Regions from separate parts of the Aeribacillus composti genome, predicted to be linked through region 3. Evidence: predicted binding sites of a transcription regulator. Region 3 holds the regulator's gene; each other region holds the start of a gene.
What was found. The regulator Rex, encoded in region 3, represses fermentation and respiration genes when NADH is low (regulators of the CRP and FNR family bind a similar motif). The targets are predictions, from matches to a motif close to TTGTGAAATATTTCACAA.
Positions count from the first base shown of each region.

Region 1 (4,036 bases), 800 kb from region 3:
GTTATTGGTAATAAGTCCACTATGTCGGTAGTGATCTGGGGCAGGGCTTCTACAGCTTGGGAAGCGCGTTAGAGCAAAACCTCAAGGTGTTCTTGTTCTTTAAAGACTAACGTCACAATTTCTTCATCGGATCATTTACCAGTCGAAATGAAAGCAGAAATCAATAGGTTTTAGAATTACTGTCTCAACTTAACATAGATCCTCTGTAGGTATGCCTCTAAGCCGGGAATTCAGATAATCTGTACAACTAGCCGGCATGCCCTCCACTCATGTAAAGTTTCTAGAACAGATCACTTATGATTGGTGTGCAGCATCATTTAGCGGTCTATCTGCTTGACCTTAATTTCGTTGTCCAGTTTTTGTATATTTAAAAAATTCTGATGTTAAAATCATAATTATTGAACGAGAGAACACTTTCTAAAATACTGTTTTTCTTTGAATTTCTTCGATTTTCACAAGGATACATCCAGAATGGACTCAGAAATCAGTATTGGATCTTGAATATATTTAACCATCGTCCCCCCTATCACTCCAACTTTTTAAAAGAAAAGAACGATTTTTTCATGACACACAAAAAACCCGGCACGTTCGTATCGTGCCAGGTTTCTATATTCGCTACTCATGGTTCCATTGGCTTTTTGCTCTGCGCCTCTTTATCAATGTTGCGACTTGATGCTTGATACTCTGCTTTCCTTTTTATGATCTCGCATGTATACAAGGAATAACGAACTTGCAAACCATGTAATTAAACCAAAAATAAAACTTCCCCACCAATTGTGTGTAAATTGCAGGGAAAATAGCACAGCTAATACACAAATAAAACAACCGACCATTCCATAAACTGATCCTTGCGCTGTTTTTGCTGCTTCTTTAGATCCGTTCTTCGTGCCAACCATCATCACGGCAACGACCATAACGGCTGGGAATGCCGCGAAAATCCCCCCGATAACTTTCCATGGCAACAGTTTTGCCGCTTCATAACTTAGTACAACTGCAGAGCCACCAAATAAAAAACGGAAAAATAAATCACGTCCGTCCATAAAAATCACCTTAACTTAGAAATATCTTGAAATAAAAGCATAAGCAATGGAAACAAGAAACCATCCAGCTAGCGATTGTGCAAGCCCGCGTTTCCAACCTTGCTTAGTGCAAAGATAAACGACCGCTATTGCACACATAATATTCATGAACATCCCGACAACTGCCCCTTGGGATAGAACAATCGACTTTTCCACTAGCTCACCGCCTTTTACATCTAAGCGAAGTGTCAATAATGCCGCGAAAAATACAGCAGGAAAGGCCGCAAAAATTCCTCCGACTTTTGATCCTAATTTTCTTGAGATAATGGTAGAAGCGACGACCGCGCCTCCGCCTAATAAAAATCGAATAACAATTCCACTCATCGATAATATCTCCAAGACAGATTCATCCTTTCTTTGGCGACCAATCTAGCGGAATAAATATTATTTTTGTATATTTGTTTGTGAATATTTTCACGTATATATTGTAAACGATGATAGTACAAACATTTGTGAACTTTTATTTAATTTTTTGATTGTAACGCTTACACTTCCAAAGTTGTGGCAAATATTTGAATAAAACTTAATGGTTTCAAAGTCTTTCTTACTTTCAACCACGACACTTGTTGTTTTCATCCTTGTAGTAATATAATTTACAGTAAATCCATTTAGCCATCTTATGAAAAACGTAATGCAAGCATTCAAAAGTATGGCAACTGATGATGACAACATTTTTGTTTTCTCTTCTAAATTATAACTGTCAAGAAAGAAAAACGGCGCTGATCCGAATAGCATGAGTTGTTCGGATCAGCGCCGATACGAATCGTAATCCAATTGTGCCCCGCCTCACCATGGGATAGTCAAGTTAAGCGGTGGCTCGCCGAGTGCGTCAGCCAACTTCTGTTTGATGTCGGCTAATGCCTCCGGTGACACGGCTTCAGCGCGCAGAACAAGGATTAGCTGCGTGTTCGACGGACGTACCAGCCCCCAGCCGTCTTTGAACTGAATGCGGGCACCGTCCACGTCCACGACCTCGTGACTGCTCGCAAACCGCTGTTTGACCACGGCGATGGCTTCCGCCTTCTGCTCCTCCGGGCAAGGCATGCGTTTCTCCGGAGTGGCGTGATACCGCGGGACATCTGCAAATAGCTGCGACAGCTTGCGGTCATCGTTGGAGAGTATGCGCAATAGCCGTCCCGCCTCAAAACAGAATTTGTTAAGGGTAGATATTTCGAAAATTTAGACCAATTGAAACTGGAATTAGATGATTATGTTCATTGGTTTAATCATGTTAGAATACATGGAACACCAGAAGGTTCCCTTTACCCGGAAGATATGGATTTCTCCATAACGGACTCTGCTGACCTTGAAAGACTTAATAAAGAAAACTGGAAGATCATTAAAGGGTACTATCCAAAGGTGAAGAATGAGAATAAAAATAATTTAATGTAATGTATCTTCAGCAGCTCTCTTAAGACAAGGTGCGAACTCTTATTTAATTTAAAAAAAGGGGGACTATCCCTTCAAGCAGATTTCTACTTGTGGGTCAGTCCCCTTTTTTATTTGCAAGCTGAACTTCGCAATTTCATTAGAATATTCATCCAAAACCAGAAATGATTATTAAACGGGTAAGTGATATTAGGTTAATTTAAGAAAAACAAGTTGAACTTCCTCCATACCACTTTGGTCTTTTATTTGAAAAGCAATCAAAGAAACTTATTTTACCCATTCCAAATATTTTAAAAGGCAGGTTCAATTTTGATGACACGATTAATTGAAGGAGCAATGAAACGGTCGATTTTGATTCTGACATGCGTTGTCCTGATTATGGCATGGGGGGCGTTGTCAGCTTTTCAGATGCAGCGTGATTACCTCCCGTCAATAAACAATACTGCACTTATGGTAACGATACAGGCGGACAACTATCAAGCTGATCAGGTCAAACAGATGATTACCGAAAAAGTCGAGGAAGCTGTCCGATCTGTTGATAAGCTTGACTATATGGAAACAAACTCGTTTGATGGCGGTTTAATGGCGAGCCTCTATTTTCCAGGCCATACCAATATGGAAAAGGCGGAAAATGAAGTAAAGACGGCCGTTGAATAAATCAAATTGCCGGACGGTGTGAAAACACCTTTGGTTACACGGGTCAGTACTAACTCTTTTCCCGTGATGCGATTAAGTTTGACGAGCCAATCAGAAAAAATCGATGAAAATCTGCGTGGTACAGACATAACCGCAAAGGATATATTTGCGGTAAGTATGCCAAACACGGAAATATAGCTTGTAGCCATCATGCCATTAAGGAACAGCAACTAATTGAAACTATCCTAACAGACCTAAAAAGTATTTACAAAAGTTTCGAACACCTTGATATGGAAAATCAAATAAAAAATAAAGTCCATGAGTTACAGAAAAAGAACGCAGTCCGACTACAAACCATTGAAAAGCAAATACAAAAACAAATGGACTTGAAAAGAAATGCCCTGAAAAAGTTCATCGGTGGAGATATTTCACAGGAAGATTACCACGACTTTGTTTCTATGGTACAAGATAAGTTACAACATCTAGAGATGGAAAAGTCAACGATAAAACAAGTAATGGTTGACAGTCAGTCACCACTGACTTATCAACCATCAGAAAGCAAGTAGATGAATTTCTATCCTTCAAAACCCTTACTACTGAAATGGTGGTTTTACGGTTTATTGAACGGATACAAGTAGATAAAACCAAAATGTTAAAATTTACTACAAGTTTGCGCCGATTGAGTGTGTAAAAGTTTAAACACGCTCAATCATTTTTTAACACTAGCCGTGAAACGCACTCCACATGCGCCGTATGCGGAAACATGTCGACTGGCTGGACTTCTTTTGTTTCGTAGCCGCCTTGTTCTAGGATGGCAATGTCGCGCGCTAATGTCGCCGGGTTGCAGGAGACGTAGACGACTTTTTTTGGTTTCATTGCTATAATTGTTTGAAGCAGTGAATGATCGCAGCCTTTTCGAGGAGGATCCACGA
Region 1 covers NZ_CP134501.1:3,423,710-3,427,745, forward strand. Annotated here, with positions in the region: gene RI196_RS16605 (DUF3147 family protein) at 657-1,040, opposite strand; gene RI196_RS16610 (DUF3147 family protein) at 1,056-1,403, opposite strand; partial or broken gene RI196_RS16615 (phosphomannomutase/phosphoglucomutase) at 1,866-2,225, opposite strand; partial or broken gene RI196_RS18670 (IS3 family transposase) at 2,220-2,327, shown strand; gene RI196_RS16625 (efflux RND transporter permease subunit) at 2,781-3,125, shown strand; gene RI196_RS16630 (hypothetical protein) at 3,395-3,670, shown strand; gene rlmD (23S rRNA (uracil(1939)-C(5))-methyltransferase RlmD) at 3,810-4,036, opposite strand, start outside.
Region 1: RI196_RS16610 (DUF3147 family protein) is a predicted target of Rex. The motif match lies at 1,482-1,499, and genes of this name have one in related genera.

Region 2 (4,036 bases), 550 kb from region 3:
AGACCGTTTTAAAACATCCAAGTGGAAAACAGGCGATTGACTTTGGCATACCATGAGGCCATCGTCTTTTAACGCTTTATATAGGTTGGTATAAAAATCTTTTGAAAACAGCTGTTCTGCCGGTCCAATCGGGTCAGAAGAGTCAACAATGATCACATCGTATTCATTTTGTTTGTTTTCTACATATTTCACGCCGTCAATAAATAAGAAATTTACGCGCGGGTCGCTTAAGTTTCCTGACACTTCAGGCAGATGCTCCTTGCATGCGGAAACGACAAGCTCGTCAATTTCCACCATATCGATTTCCTTCACTGAATCATATTTGCATACTTCTCTGGCAACACCGCAGTCTCCGCCGCCGATGATCAGCACTTTTTCCGGATTTGGGTGGAGATTGAGCGGGATATGGGAAATCATTTCATTATATATATGCCCATCAATAGAAGTGGTTTGCACAACTCCATCTAGCACTAGCATGCGGCCAAAATCATATGAATCCAATACCATAACATGTTGAAAAGGGGATTGCTTTGAAAAAAGCACTTCTTTGATTCTATAGCTGATTTTTAAATTTTCTCTTTCATCTTCTGTTAACCATAAATCGCCGTTTATTGTTTGCAAATATTGATTGTCCATCTGCAGGCCCTCCTTGTGCTCAAAAATTCCTTACTTATTGTAACAAGTTTGTTATGAAAAGTGAATGAAGCAGACAAGTTTGTCAATAAGGAAAAAATCAAATATGATAAAAAAGCAAGATCATTATCTTTCAATAAGGAGCGATAGGAGTTGAATATACCGGTCTCAAGCATAATAGGAAAAATGGAGGAGGAACTGAAAAAGGCAAAGGCAGCAGGAACACCTCATGATCTAAAAGCCCGGCTTCTTGTCATCCGTTCTTTATGTGATGTTATTTTGGATCAACAAGAGGAAAATTATGATTTTTCAGCTATTCAAGAGCCAAAAAGCGAAAGTGAAATAACTCCATTAGAGCTGGAAAAAATGATCGGAAATGCAAACAGCAAAACGCTGACAATGAAAGAACGTTTGTTGGTCGAAGACGATGCAAATGGAGAATCTATTTTTGATTTCTAACAAAATCTTGTCATCTGTAAAATCTTCATTTAAAAAAAACGGACGATAAGGTAAGATGAAGGGAAAAAGGGGTGAAGATGATGAAAATATTTTTCATTCTTGGAGCCGTCGGTGCTTTTTTGTCTGTAGCTTTAGGAGCATTCGGCGCCCATGGTTTGGAAGGGAAAATTCCGCAAAAATATTTGGAGACATGGCAAACAGGTGTACAATATCAAATGTTCCATTCGATAGGCCTTTTTGTCACGGCTCTGTTTTTGCAGCAGCATCCGCAGGCAGGCTATGCAAATTGGGCCGGGTGGCTGATGCTCATCGGTATTCTCCTGTTTTCCGGAAGCCTGTATATATTAAGTGTGACGCAGATCAAAGTGTTAGGTGCAATTACGCCGCTTGGAGGCATTTCATTTTTAATTGCATGGGTTCTTCTTGCTGTTGCTGCAGTTAAATATATGTAAATATAAACGTCTGTCTACTATATCGGGACAGGCGTTTTTTTGTGCAAAGAAATGAAAGGGTGACCTTCTTAACCGATTCAAAGGTCATAGCCAGAGCTTTATCCAAAAATGTGTCCCGTTCATTTTGGCTCCTAGCTTCCTAATGATAGAAGATTCAGTGTGAATGCAATGTTTTTTTGTTCAACATACTGTCAAAAAGTACTATGGAAAATGTGATTTTTTTCACAGATTGACTAACGTAAGCTAAACTACAATTTTTTTAAAAGAAGAAAAGGTGGTGTTATGGGTGGCAAAAGAATTCATCTCCGATAAAAAAGAGCAGGAAATTGCTCAAAAGAAAGAATATTCGTTATTTGGCACTTTTTTATCTGTTCTTATGCTGGCTCTTTTTTTAATACTTTCTTGGTTTGGAGTTTACTACTTATTTATTCAACGATTATAAAGGAGGGGGATCATCTTGCATTTGCACAAACTTGAAAAGGTTTGGCTATTAATAGGTATAGGTACGCTTGTGATGTTTTTAACAATCGTGGGCATCAGTGCATTTGCACAAGGTCATCATCCGCCGAGTGATCTGACCACATTGGATCCGCAAAAAGTAGACACCACAGAGCCGTTTAATCAACCAGGCTTAAAGAAAATTGGAGACAACGAATACGAACTTGTTATAGTTTCTCAAGCTTTTGCCTTTATGCCGAATGACATAAAAATACCGGAGGGAGCAAAAGTTCATATTATCGTGACAAGCAAAGATGTTGTTCATGGCCTTGAAATCGTTGGCACAAATGTCAACATGATGGTGACCCCGGGACATGTGAATTCGCTTACACATACATTCCATAAACCCGGCAGCTATTTAATAATTTGCAACGAATATTGCGGTACTGGGCACCAAATGATGAGCACGAAAATTGAGGTGACAAAAGCATGAAAAATACAGCGCTTCACCCAAACGATGGAAAGCTGGCGCTCGCCCATATTGCAGTTGGTTATATTGCATTGTTTTTAGGAGCGATTGCCGGGTTATTGCAGGCTTTTGTTAGAAGCGGAACGCTTGAGCTTCCGGCAGGGATCGGGTATTATCAGCTTTTGACTGCTCATGGCGTTTTGTTGGCACTTGTTTTTACAACATTTTTTATCATTGGTTTTTTATATGCTTCCATGAGTCGGACGACAGGTGATTTAACTCCGTTTGCCAAAAAGGCGGGTTGGATCGGCTTTTGGCTTATGACGATTGGAACAGCGATTACAACGGTTATGATCTTATTAAATAAAGCGACCGTTCTATACACTTTTTATGCACCACTTAAAGCATCACCATGGTTTTATATCGGTCTGACGCTTGTTGTAGTCGGCAGCTGGGTAAGCGGAGCTGGCATGTTTAGCCAATACGCTGTCTGGAAAAAGAAAAATGAAGGAAAGCCGTCTCCTCTATTAAGCTTTATGGCAGTTGCCACAATGATTTTATGGATCATAGCAACATTGGGCGTAGCAGTAACGGTATTATTCCAGTTTATTCCTTGGTCCTTCGGGTTAGTCGATAAAATCAATGTGCTGTTAAGCAGAACACTTTTTTGGTATTTTGGCCATCCATTAGTGTATTTCTGGTTATTGCCTGCCTATATGTGCTGGTACGTCATCATTCCAAAAATAATAGGCGGGAAAATTTTCAGCGATTCGCTTGCAAGACTGGCGTTTGTACTGTTTGTTCTTTTTTCCATCCCAGTCGGCTTCCATCATCAAATACTAGAGTCTGGGATCACTCCGTTTTGGAAGTTTTTGCAAATTGTGTTGACGTTTATGGTCATTGTTCCATCTTTAATGACAGCTTTCGCTTTGTTTGCAACATTTGAAATAAGCGGAAGAGAAAAAGGGGCCAGCGGACTGTTTGGCTGGGTGAAAAAACTTCCGTGGACAGATGTTCGCTTTTTTGCACCGTTTATGGGAATGCTCGTTTTTATTCCTGGCGGAGCAGGCGGAATCATTAATGCAAGTAACCAAATGAACCAAGTCGTTCATAACACTTTATGGGTAACAGGACATTTCCATTTAACAGTGGCCACCACTGTAGCGTTGACGTTTTTTGGTATTTCCTATTGGTTGGTTCCTCATTTAACAGGCAGAACGTTAACACCGCGATTAAATAAATTAGGGATCATTCAAACCGTTTTCTGGTGCATCGGTATGTTCCTAATGTCAGGAGCCATGCATACAGTTGGTTTGTTTGGAGCTCCTCGGCGGACCGCTTATACAACATATGGAGACCATCCGCAGGCGTTGGAATGGATGTCTTATCAAACTATCATGGCGGTTGGCGGAGCCATCTTATTCGTTGCCATTTTGATGATTCTTTATATTGTTATAAATTTGGCAGTGGCTGCTCCAAAAGGAACGGAAGAATTTCCAGTTGGTGAAGTTCATGAAGATGCGGAAAAAACGCCATTGCTTCTAGAAAATTGGAAAATTTGGATCGGCCTGTCTGTTGTGCTAAT
Region 2 covers NZ_CP134501.1:3,679,792-3,683,827, reverse strand. Annotated here, with positions in the region: gene speE (polyamine aminopropyltransferase) at 1-636, opposite strand, end outside; gene RI196_RS17790 (YwdI family protein) at 787-1,092, shown strand; gene RI196_RS17785 (DUF423 domain-containing protein) at 1,173-1,544, shown strand; gene RI196_RS17780 (cytochrome c oxidase subunit 2A) at 1,831-1,986, shown strand; gene RI196_RS17775 (cytochrome c oxidase subunit II) at 2,002-2,475, shown strand; gene RI196_RS17770 (b(o/a)3-type cytochrome-c oxidase subunit 1) at 2,472-4,036, shown strand, end outside.
Region 2: RI196_RS17780 (cytochrome c oxidase subunit 2A) is a predicted target of Rex. The motif match lies at 1,755-1,772, and genes of this name have one in related genera.

Region 3 (4,036 bases):
GGGTGATTTATCAAAAAACGAATTTTTGGATCGGCGCGCTTGTCAGCTCGCTATTGTTCGGCATCGTGCATGGGGAACCTGAACTTTTATTGCGTTATACAGCAATGGGGTTTACGTTCGCTTTTTTATATTATAAAACAAAACGCATATTAGTCCCTATTTTTGCCCATACAATGATGAATACAATCGTAGTCATCATTCAAACAATTTATCATGATGAGATTGAAAACATGATGAAGCAAATGGAACAAATACAAATCATTATTGGAGGCAGCTAAGATTATGAATTTTCATCCCGTTTCCATGGGACTCTTCTATTTTATCATGGGAGTTCTATTTACATATTTAGCAATTCATCATGCTGAAAATGGTATGTGGACAGCTACAAATATGATTTTAATGATTTTAGCCACGTTTGATTTTGCTGTTTCCATCCGCATGTTCACTTTCTCATATAAAATTCGGAAAGCAAAAAACAACCGATGAGGTGTAATGATATTATCCCTCTTGTGTAGACAGTAGGAAAAAAGCCTATACTGTCTACTTGACAGGGATATGTTTATAACAGCCCATCGGTTTTACTTTTGATCTGATTCTTTTATTTGAGAAGACTGTGCTTTTTTGTAAGCAAATCTTGAAACAATGATACTTATTTCATACAAAATGAATAGCGGAATCGTGACCATTAAATGCGACACAATTTCAGGCGGCGTAATAATCGCTGCGATAACAAGCAATACAAAATACGCATATTTTCTAACCTTTGCCAAAAACGCCGGATTGATGATCCCGAGTCTTGTTAAAAACATAATGACAACGGGAAGCTGAAACAACAGTCCGAAAGGCAATGTTAACTGCAGCAGGAAACGAAAGTATTCATTTATTCCTATCATTTGTTGAATGTTTAAATCATTGGAAAGCCGCCCCATAAAATCGATGACAAAAGGAAACAAAATAAAATAAGAGAAGCTTATTCCTAAAAGAAATAAAGCAACCGACAACGGTATATAGCTTAATGTGACCCGCCTTTCTTTTTCATACAGTCCTGGGCTGATAAACGCCCAAAGCTGGTACAATAAAACAGGGAAAGTTAGAATTAAAGCAATAATAAATGTAATCTGCATATAAACGATCAATGGATCTGCAGGACGAAAAGCATTTAAGGCGAATTGCTTTGCTTCATCAGTTTGCTGTAAAAAAACAATAATTGGCTTCGCTATGAAAAAGCCAGTAATCATAGCAACGAAAAAGAAAACGACTACAATAATCAGCCGTTTTCTAAGCTCCGCTATATGCTCCAACACGGACATTTTTTTTTCGCTCATCATTATTCATCCATTCTTCTTGCTATTCATTTTTCTTGTTTTCTTCATCATCGTCTGCTAAGCCCTTCGTGGCACTTTTAAACTCCTTTAATGATTCTCCTATAGCTTTTCCAAGCTCAGGAAGTTTTTTCGGCCCGAAAACAAGCAGAGCTGCAAATACAATCAACAGCAAGCTTCCAATTCCAATTGTTGGCATTTAATATCGCTCCTTCAATCTTCATTCGAATAATGTTTTAAAAAATATGCAAGAGCCTGAAGTTCAACAGATAGATCGATATGATGAATCCGAATTTTATCCGGAACATTTAAGCGAGCCGGCGTAAAATTTAAAATGCCTTTTATGCCTTTTTCCACTAACCGATCCGTTATTCCTTGAGCGGCAGTTGCCGGGACCGTTAATATCGCAACAGGCACATCATCAGGCAATTCACTTTCTAGCTGATCCAAATGATAAATTGGAACTCCACCAATTTTCATTCCTACTTTTCGTTTATTAATGTCAAATGCAATAACAATTTGTGTGTTGTTATTTTTTGTAAAATTGTAATTTAAAAAAGCTGTTCCCAAATTTCCGACTCCAATGAGGGCAACTTTGGTCAACTCATCTTGGTCAAGCGTCTTTCTAAAAAATGATAACAAATAATTGACATTATATCCATAACCTTTTTTGCCCAGCGCTCCGAAATATGAAAAGTCCCTTCTAATTGTCGCAGAATCTACTTTTACTGCTTCACTCAGTTCTTGAGAGGAAACACGTTGTTTTCCCGAGGCATGTAAATTTTGCAAAAACCGATAATATAGAGGTAATCTTTTTGCAGTTGCTTGCGGTATCTTAGATTGATCTTGATTCAATGCTCATCCCTCGCAATCCAAAACAACCTGACTAATTTTGTTTTTAACTATGTTTTCTAGCAAGCGGCTGCTCGCCTGTATGAAACAATATCAGACTGATAACGCTTCCATCCTGATCTTCTTCTCCGTCTACATTTCTTTTTATTTGTTTTTTCTCCAAACTCTCCTTATATAAAAACTATACACTATTTTTTTATTCGTGTCTTTTGAACGATTGTTACAATTTCTTGTCCTTTTGTTCATCAGGTCAGTTGCCTGCAGTCAAATATATAGGCTACACTTATTCTAGCAAAGATTGAGGTGAACTATGGATGATTTTATTGCAGTTAAACAAAATCACAAAATATTATGGTGCTGACCTTATTTTATCGAATATTAAGCTGGAAATCCAAACAGGAGATAAAATCGCCGTTGTAGGCCGCAATGGAGCCGGAAAATCAACATTATTGAAAATCATTGCCGGTGAAATGCCCTTTGATTCTGGTGAAATTGTGAAGCCAAAAGATTTAACAATCGGCTATCTGGCACAAAACACAGGATTAGAATCAACTAAGTCGATATGGGATGAAATGCTAACCGTTTTTGAAGAGCTGCGGAACATCGAAGCTGAGCTGCGAAATATTGAACAAAAAATGGCAGCTATCTCCTCAGCTGGAGATTCTCATGCTTTGCAAAGCTTAATGAAGGAATATGATTCACTCCAACATTTATATAAAGAAAATGGCGGATATCAATATGAGGCGGATATCCGTTCTGTGCTGCATGGATTAGGGTTTGCTGATTACGACTATTCAACTAAAATTTCGGTTTTGAGCGGAGGACAAAAAACCCGGTTAGCACTCGGAAAGCTCCTGTTGAAAAAACCGGATCTGCTCATACTCGACGAGCCGACAAACCATCTCGACATGGAAACATTAAACTGGCTCGAACAATATTTACAGCATTATAATGGAGCGGTTCTAATTGTTTCCCATGACCGGTACTTTTTAGATCGCGTTGTCAACACTGTTTATGAAATATCACGAACAGTTTGTACGAAGTATGTTGGGAATTACAGCGCTTATTTAAAACAAAAAGCGGAAGCGTACGAAAGGGAATTAAAACAATTTGAAAAACAGCAAGAAGAAATCGCGCGGATGAAAGATTTTATTCAACGAAACTTAGCAAGAGCATCGACAACGAAACGTGCGCAAAGCAGAAGGAAAATGCTTGAGAAAATGGAAATACTGGACAGGCCCGCTGGGGACGAGAAGTCAGCCAGCTTTTCCTTCGAAATCGAAAAGCAAAGCGGCAATGACGTGTTAAAAGCCATTGATTTGTCCCTTTCCTACGATCAAAAAACTCCGATCGTGAAAAATATTAACTTTTCGATCAACAGGAAGGACTCAATTGCCTTAATAGGGCCAAACGGAGTTGGAAAATCTACCTTATTAAAAACGATCATCAACCGCTTAAAGCCGCTGAGCGGAAAAATTCAGTTTGGATCTAATGTCCAAATCGGATATTATGACCAGGAACAAGCGGATTTGTCTTCATCTAAACGGGTTTTAGATGAATTGTGGGATGACTATCCCGAAAAAACAGAAAAAGAAATCCGAACGGTTTTAGGGAATTTCCTTTTTTCAGGAGATGAAGTGCTGAAAACCGTCTCGTCTTTAAGCGGAGGAGAAAAAGCTCGGCTCGCTTTAGCGAAATTAATGCTAAAAAAAGCTAACTTTCTCATCATGGATGAACCTACGAATCATCTGGATCTCGACAGCAAAGAAGTATTGGAAAACGCTCTGATAAATTTTCCTGGAACAATCTTGTTTGTTTCGCACGATCGTTATTTTATCAACAAAATCGCGACCAAAATTTTT
Region 3 covers NZ_CP134501.1:391,834-395,869, reverse strand. Annotated here, with positions in the region: gene RI196_RS02100 (CPBP family intramembrane glutamic endopeptidase) at 1-278, shown strand, start outside; gene RI196_RS02095 (YdiK family protein) at 283-486, shown strand; gene tatC (twin-arginine translocase subunit TatC) at 579-1,325, opposite strand; gene RI196_RS02085 (twin-arginine translocase TatA/TatE family subunit) at 1,348-1,521, opposite strand; gene RI196_RS02080 (redox-sensing transcriptional repressor Rex) at 1,536-2,177, opposite strand; gene RI196_RS02075 (ABC-F family ATP-binding cassette domain-containing protein) at 2,489-4,036, shown strand, end outside.

Region 4 (4,036 bases), 600 kb from region 3:
AAAAATCGTTCATCAAAACAACCATTCAGATAGAAAAAGATCGCCTCGCACCCTTTTCATCAAAAGGACCGGTAACAGTCACATGGGAAGTGAAGCCCGATCTTGTCGCGCCTGGTGTAGCAATTGACAGCACAATACCTAAAGGGTATATGGCTCTTCAAGGAACAAGCATGGCTGCTCCGCATATAGCAGGTGCAGCGGCATTGATCAAACAAAAGCATCCAGATTGGTCGCCGGAACAAATAAAAGCAGCTATGATGAATACTGCTAAACCGCTTTATGATCAAAATGGAAGGCTGTACAAGGTGTTTGAGCAGGGGGCGGGAAGAATCGATATTTTATCGGCTGTTCAGACAAGAGCTCTCATTTATCCGGCATCTCTATCATTCGGTCAATTTCACAAAAATATCGGCAGGAAAAAGAAAGAGATCACGTTAACTCTTGAAAATCTCTCCGATCAAGAAAAAACGTTTGTTTTTTCTAAACCGCATTATCAAAAAGGGGTTCAATGGCAGCTCCCTATTTCCGTAAAGGTTCCTGCTAACGGGAAAAGAGAAGTATCCGTCTCGATTGATGTTGCACCAAAATCATTGAGGGAAGGATTGTATGACGGGACTCTTGTTGTAACAGCCGGCAGCCAGACAATCCGCCTTCCATATTTATTCGTTGTTGGCGAACCGAATTATCCAAAAATCATGGGATTTGAATTTGGGCTTGCCGATCAAGGGAATATGTACCATTATGAGCTTTATTTGCCGCAAGGGGCGGATGAATTCGGGATTGCCCTGTATGATCCGGACACTTTAACATTCAAAGGCTTTTTAGACTGGCAAAGAAATATTCCGGGAGGTTTGTTGAAAAGAGACATTTCCGGGCAATTTAAGGACATTCCAAACGGCGTTTACAAAGCGCTTATTTTTGCAAAAAAAGACGGGGAAGAAAGCAGCTATGAAACGACAATCATTTTAGATAAAAAAATATTAAAAAGTCAATAGAAACACCAAAAATATTTGTGAACAAATTGTGATATTATTAACAAATAGCTCAACTTTTGACGTGAAACAGATTGACATTGATTGGTGCCTATTGTATGCTAAACGGGGTGGGATGATAAGGTTTTCAACAGCCTTTTAACATAATGAAATATAAGGTAATTTTATATTGTGAGGACATACCCAATGCGGCAAAAAGAGCACCATCCGCTCCGAGCATACGCTTTAATGACCGCCATTCTTTCCTATTTGACAGGGTCAGTGCTCGTTGGGATTTTTGCAGGAAGATGGCTTGATCGACATTTGCATACAGAACCCGTTTTTTTGATCATCGGTCTTCTAATTGGACTGGCTGCGGGAATAATTGCGATGCTGAGATTAGTCCAACATTTTTTTCAGGAGAATGAACGGTAACTATGGATCGTATAGAAAAATTGTTTGTGCGCAGCAAAAAATATTTGCTGTTTTTGCTTGCCATCTATGTGTTAGCGTGGGGGTTTACTCCTTATCAAGATATTTTCCTCGGTCTTGCCCTTGGTACAAGCTTTAGCCTCTATAATTTATGGATACTAGTGCGTAAATCAAAGCAAATACAGCAAGCAATTGAAGAAGGCCGTACAGCACGTTCGCTTGGAACGGTTTCAAGGATGGCAGCCGCAGGACTGGCGGTATTAATCGCACTTAAATTCCCTGAACATTTCCATTTAATTAGCGTGGTTATTGGTTTAATGACAATCTATATTGTCATTATGATAGATTCTATTCTATACATTTGCGGACAAGCTTGGGAAGAGAGGTGAATTTTGTTGGGTCACGAAGCGCCGATAGTAAAATTATTAGGGCTTGAATTTAATTTGTCCAATATTTTAATGATTCTTGTATCTAGCGCAATTGTATTTATCATCGCCGTATTGTCGACCCGCTCTTTGGCAATGAAGCCAACGGGCATGCAAAACTTTTTGGAATGGGTCATGGATTTTGTGAAAAACATTATTAACAGCACGATGGACTGGCAGACAGGCGGCCGATTCCTTACATTAGGAATGACGCTCATCATGTACATTTTTGTTTCCAACATGCTTGGTCTACCATTCGCTATCGTTGTTGACCATAAGCTTTGGTGGAAATCGCCTACGGCTGATCCTACTATAACGCTGACACTGGCCATTTTAGTCGTCGGTTTATCGCATTATTACGGGATTAAATTAAAGGGCTTTTCCGCCTATGGAAGCGACTTTTTCAAGCCACTGCCGTTTTTGTTCCCGCTTAAAATTATTGAAGAGTTTGCAAACACGTTGACGCTTGGTCTTCGTCTTTACGGTAACATCTATGCTGGGGAAATTTTGCTAGGTCTGCTTGTCAGCTTGGCAACTAGCGGAGCATTTGGCTTCCTCGGGGCAATTATTCCGATGATGGCGTGGCAGGCATTCAGTATTTTTGTAGGTGCAATCCAAGCTTTTATCTTTACAATGTTGACAATGGTTTATATGGCGCATAAAGTTAGCCATGACCATTAAAAATAAATGACTTCATCATTATGTTTGTGTAAAAAATTATTTTTAAACAAATAAAGGAGGACTTTATTCATGAATTTATTAGCAGCTGCAATTGCAATTGGTTTAGCGGCACTTGGTGCTGGTATTGGTAACGGACTTATCGTATCTCGTACAGTAGAAGGTATTGCACGTCAACCTGAGGCGCGCGGTATGCTTCAAACAACTATGTTTATCGGGGTTGCGTTGGTTGAGGCGATTCCGATTATCGCGGTTGTTATTGCATTTATGGCTTTTGGTGCATAATTCAAAAATTTCAAAAGAGCCTTGCCCAGATTGGTGTTGGAAAAAGGCTTTTTAGAAGTGCATGCAATCAATTTGCGTGAAGTCCGAATCGAAAGGACAGCAAGTGAAAAAGAGGAAATGGCGAAGTTTTTTAAGCATCTTCGCCATTCCTTTATGTTGTGAATGGTAAAAGAGTCCCAATATAGCCGGTAGTTGGAGAATGGAAGTTTTGAAGGGAGTGAAACGAAGCCGTGTTAACAGTTGAATTTGCCCTCGGAGCTGGAGGCTTCGCAGCAGGAGATATGCTCGTTCAGCTCGTCGTATTCTTAATTTTGTTAGCATTGCTCAAAAAATATGCTTTTGGTCCGCTTATGGGCATTATGAAACAGAGGGAAGAATTTATTGCAAATGAAATAAACGCTGCGGAAGAAAAGCATGCGGAAGCCAAAAAGCTTGCCGAAGAGCAGCGTGAGCTATTAAAGCAGGCCCGCATCGAAGCACAGGAGCTTGTTGAAAATGCGAAAAAACTTGGCGAACAGCAAAAAGAAGATATTATTCAAGCGGCTCGTGCGGAGGCAGAAAGACTGAAAGAAGCAGCCAAAAAAGAAATCGAACACGAAAAAGAGCAAGCTGTTGCTGAATTGCGTAATCAAGTGGCATCATTATCCGTTCTTATTGCTTCCAAAGTGATTGAAAAAGAATTGAATGAAGCTGAGCAAGAGAAGCTGATCAATGATTATATTAAAGAGGTAGGAGAACAATTATGATTGGCGGAGTGGCAAAGCGCTATGCGTCAGCTCTTTTTCAAATTGCAAAGGAAAAAAATCAAGTGAAGCAGTTTGAAGAAGAATTGCGAATTGTAAAGCAAGTGTTTGTTGAAAATCAAAAAATGCTGCAAATTTTAGAGCATCCGAAGGTGTTGCTTGAAAACAAAAAATCATTAGTCAATGAAGCGTTTTCTTCATTGAATGCTGAAATTGTCAATACTCTTCTTCTGCTTATCGATCGCCATCGCATCCGCTTAGTTCCCGAACTTGTAGATAACTTTGTGGAGCTTGCAAATGAAGAACAGCAAACAGCAGAAGCAACGGTTTACTCCGTCCGTCCGTTGAAAGATGAAGAAAAGCAGGCTCTTTCAGAAGTATTTGCGCAAAAGGTCGGAAAAAAATCGCTTAAGATCACAAACATCATTGATCAGAACTTAATTGGCGGACTGAAACTTCAAATCGGCAATCGTATTTTTGACGGTAGCATCAAGAGTAAGCT
Region 4 covers NZ_CP134501.1:3,629,336-3,633,371, reverse strand. Annotated here, with positions in the region: gene RI196_RS17540 (S8 family serine peptidase) at 1-995, shown strand, start outside; gene RI196_RS17535 (AtpZ/AtpI family protein) at 1,179-1,406, shown strand; gene RI196_RS17530 (ATP synthase subunit I) at 1,409-1,792, shown strand; gene atpB (F0F1 ATP synthase subunit A) at 1,799-2,509, shown strand; gene atpE (F0F1 ATP synthase subunit C) at 2,579-2,791, shown strand; gene atpF (F0F1 ATP synthase subunit B) at 3,073-3,537, shown strand; gene RI196_RS17510 (F0F1 ATP synthase subunit delta) at 3,534-4,036, shown strand, end outside.
Region 4: RI196_RS17535 (AtpZ/AtpI family protein) is a predicted target of Rex. The motif match lies at 1,022-1,039, and genes of this name have one in related genera.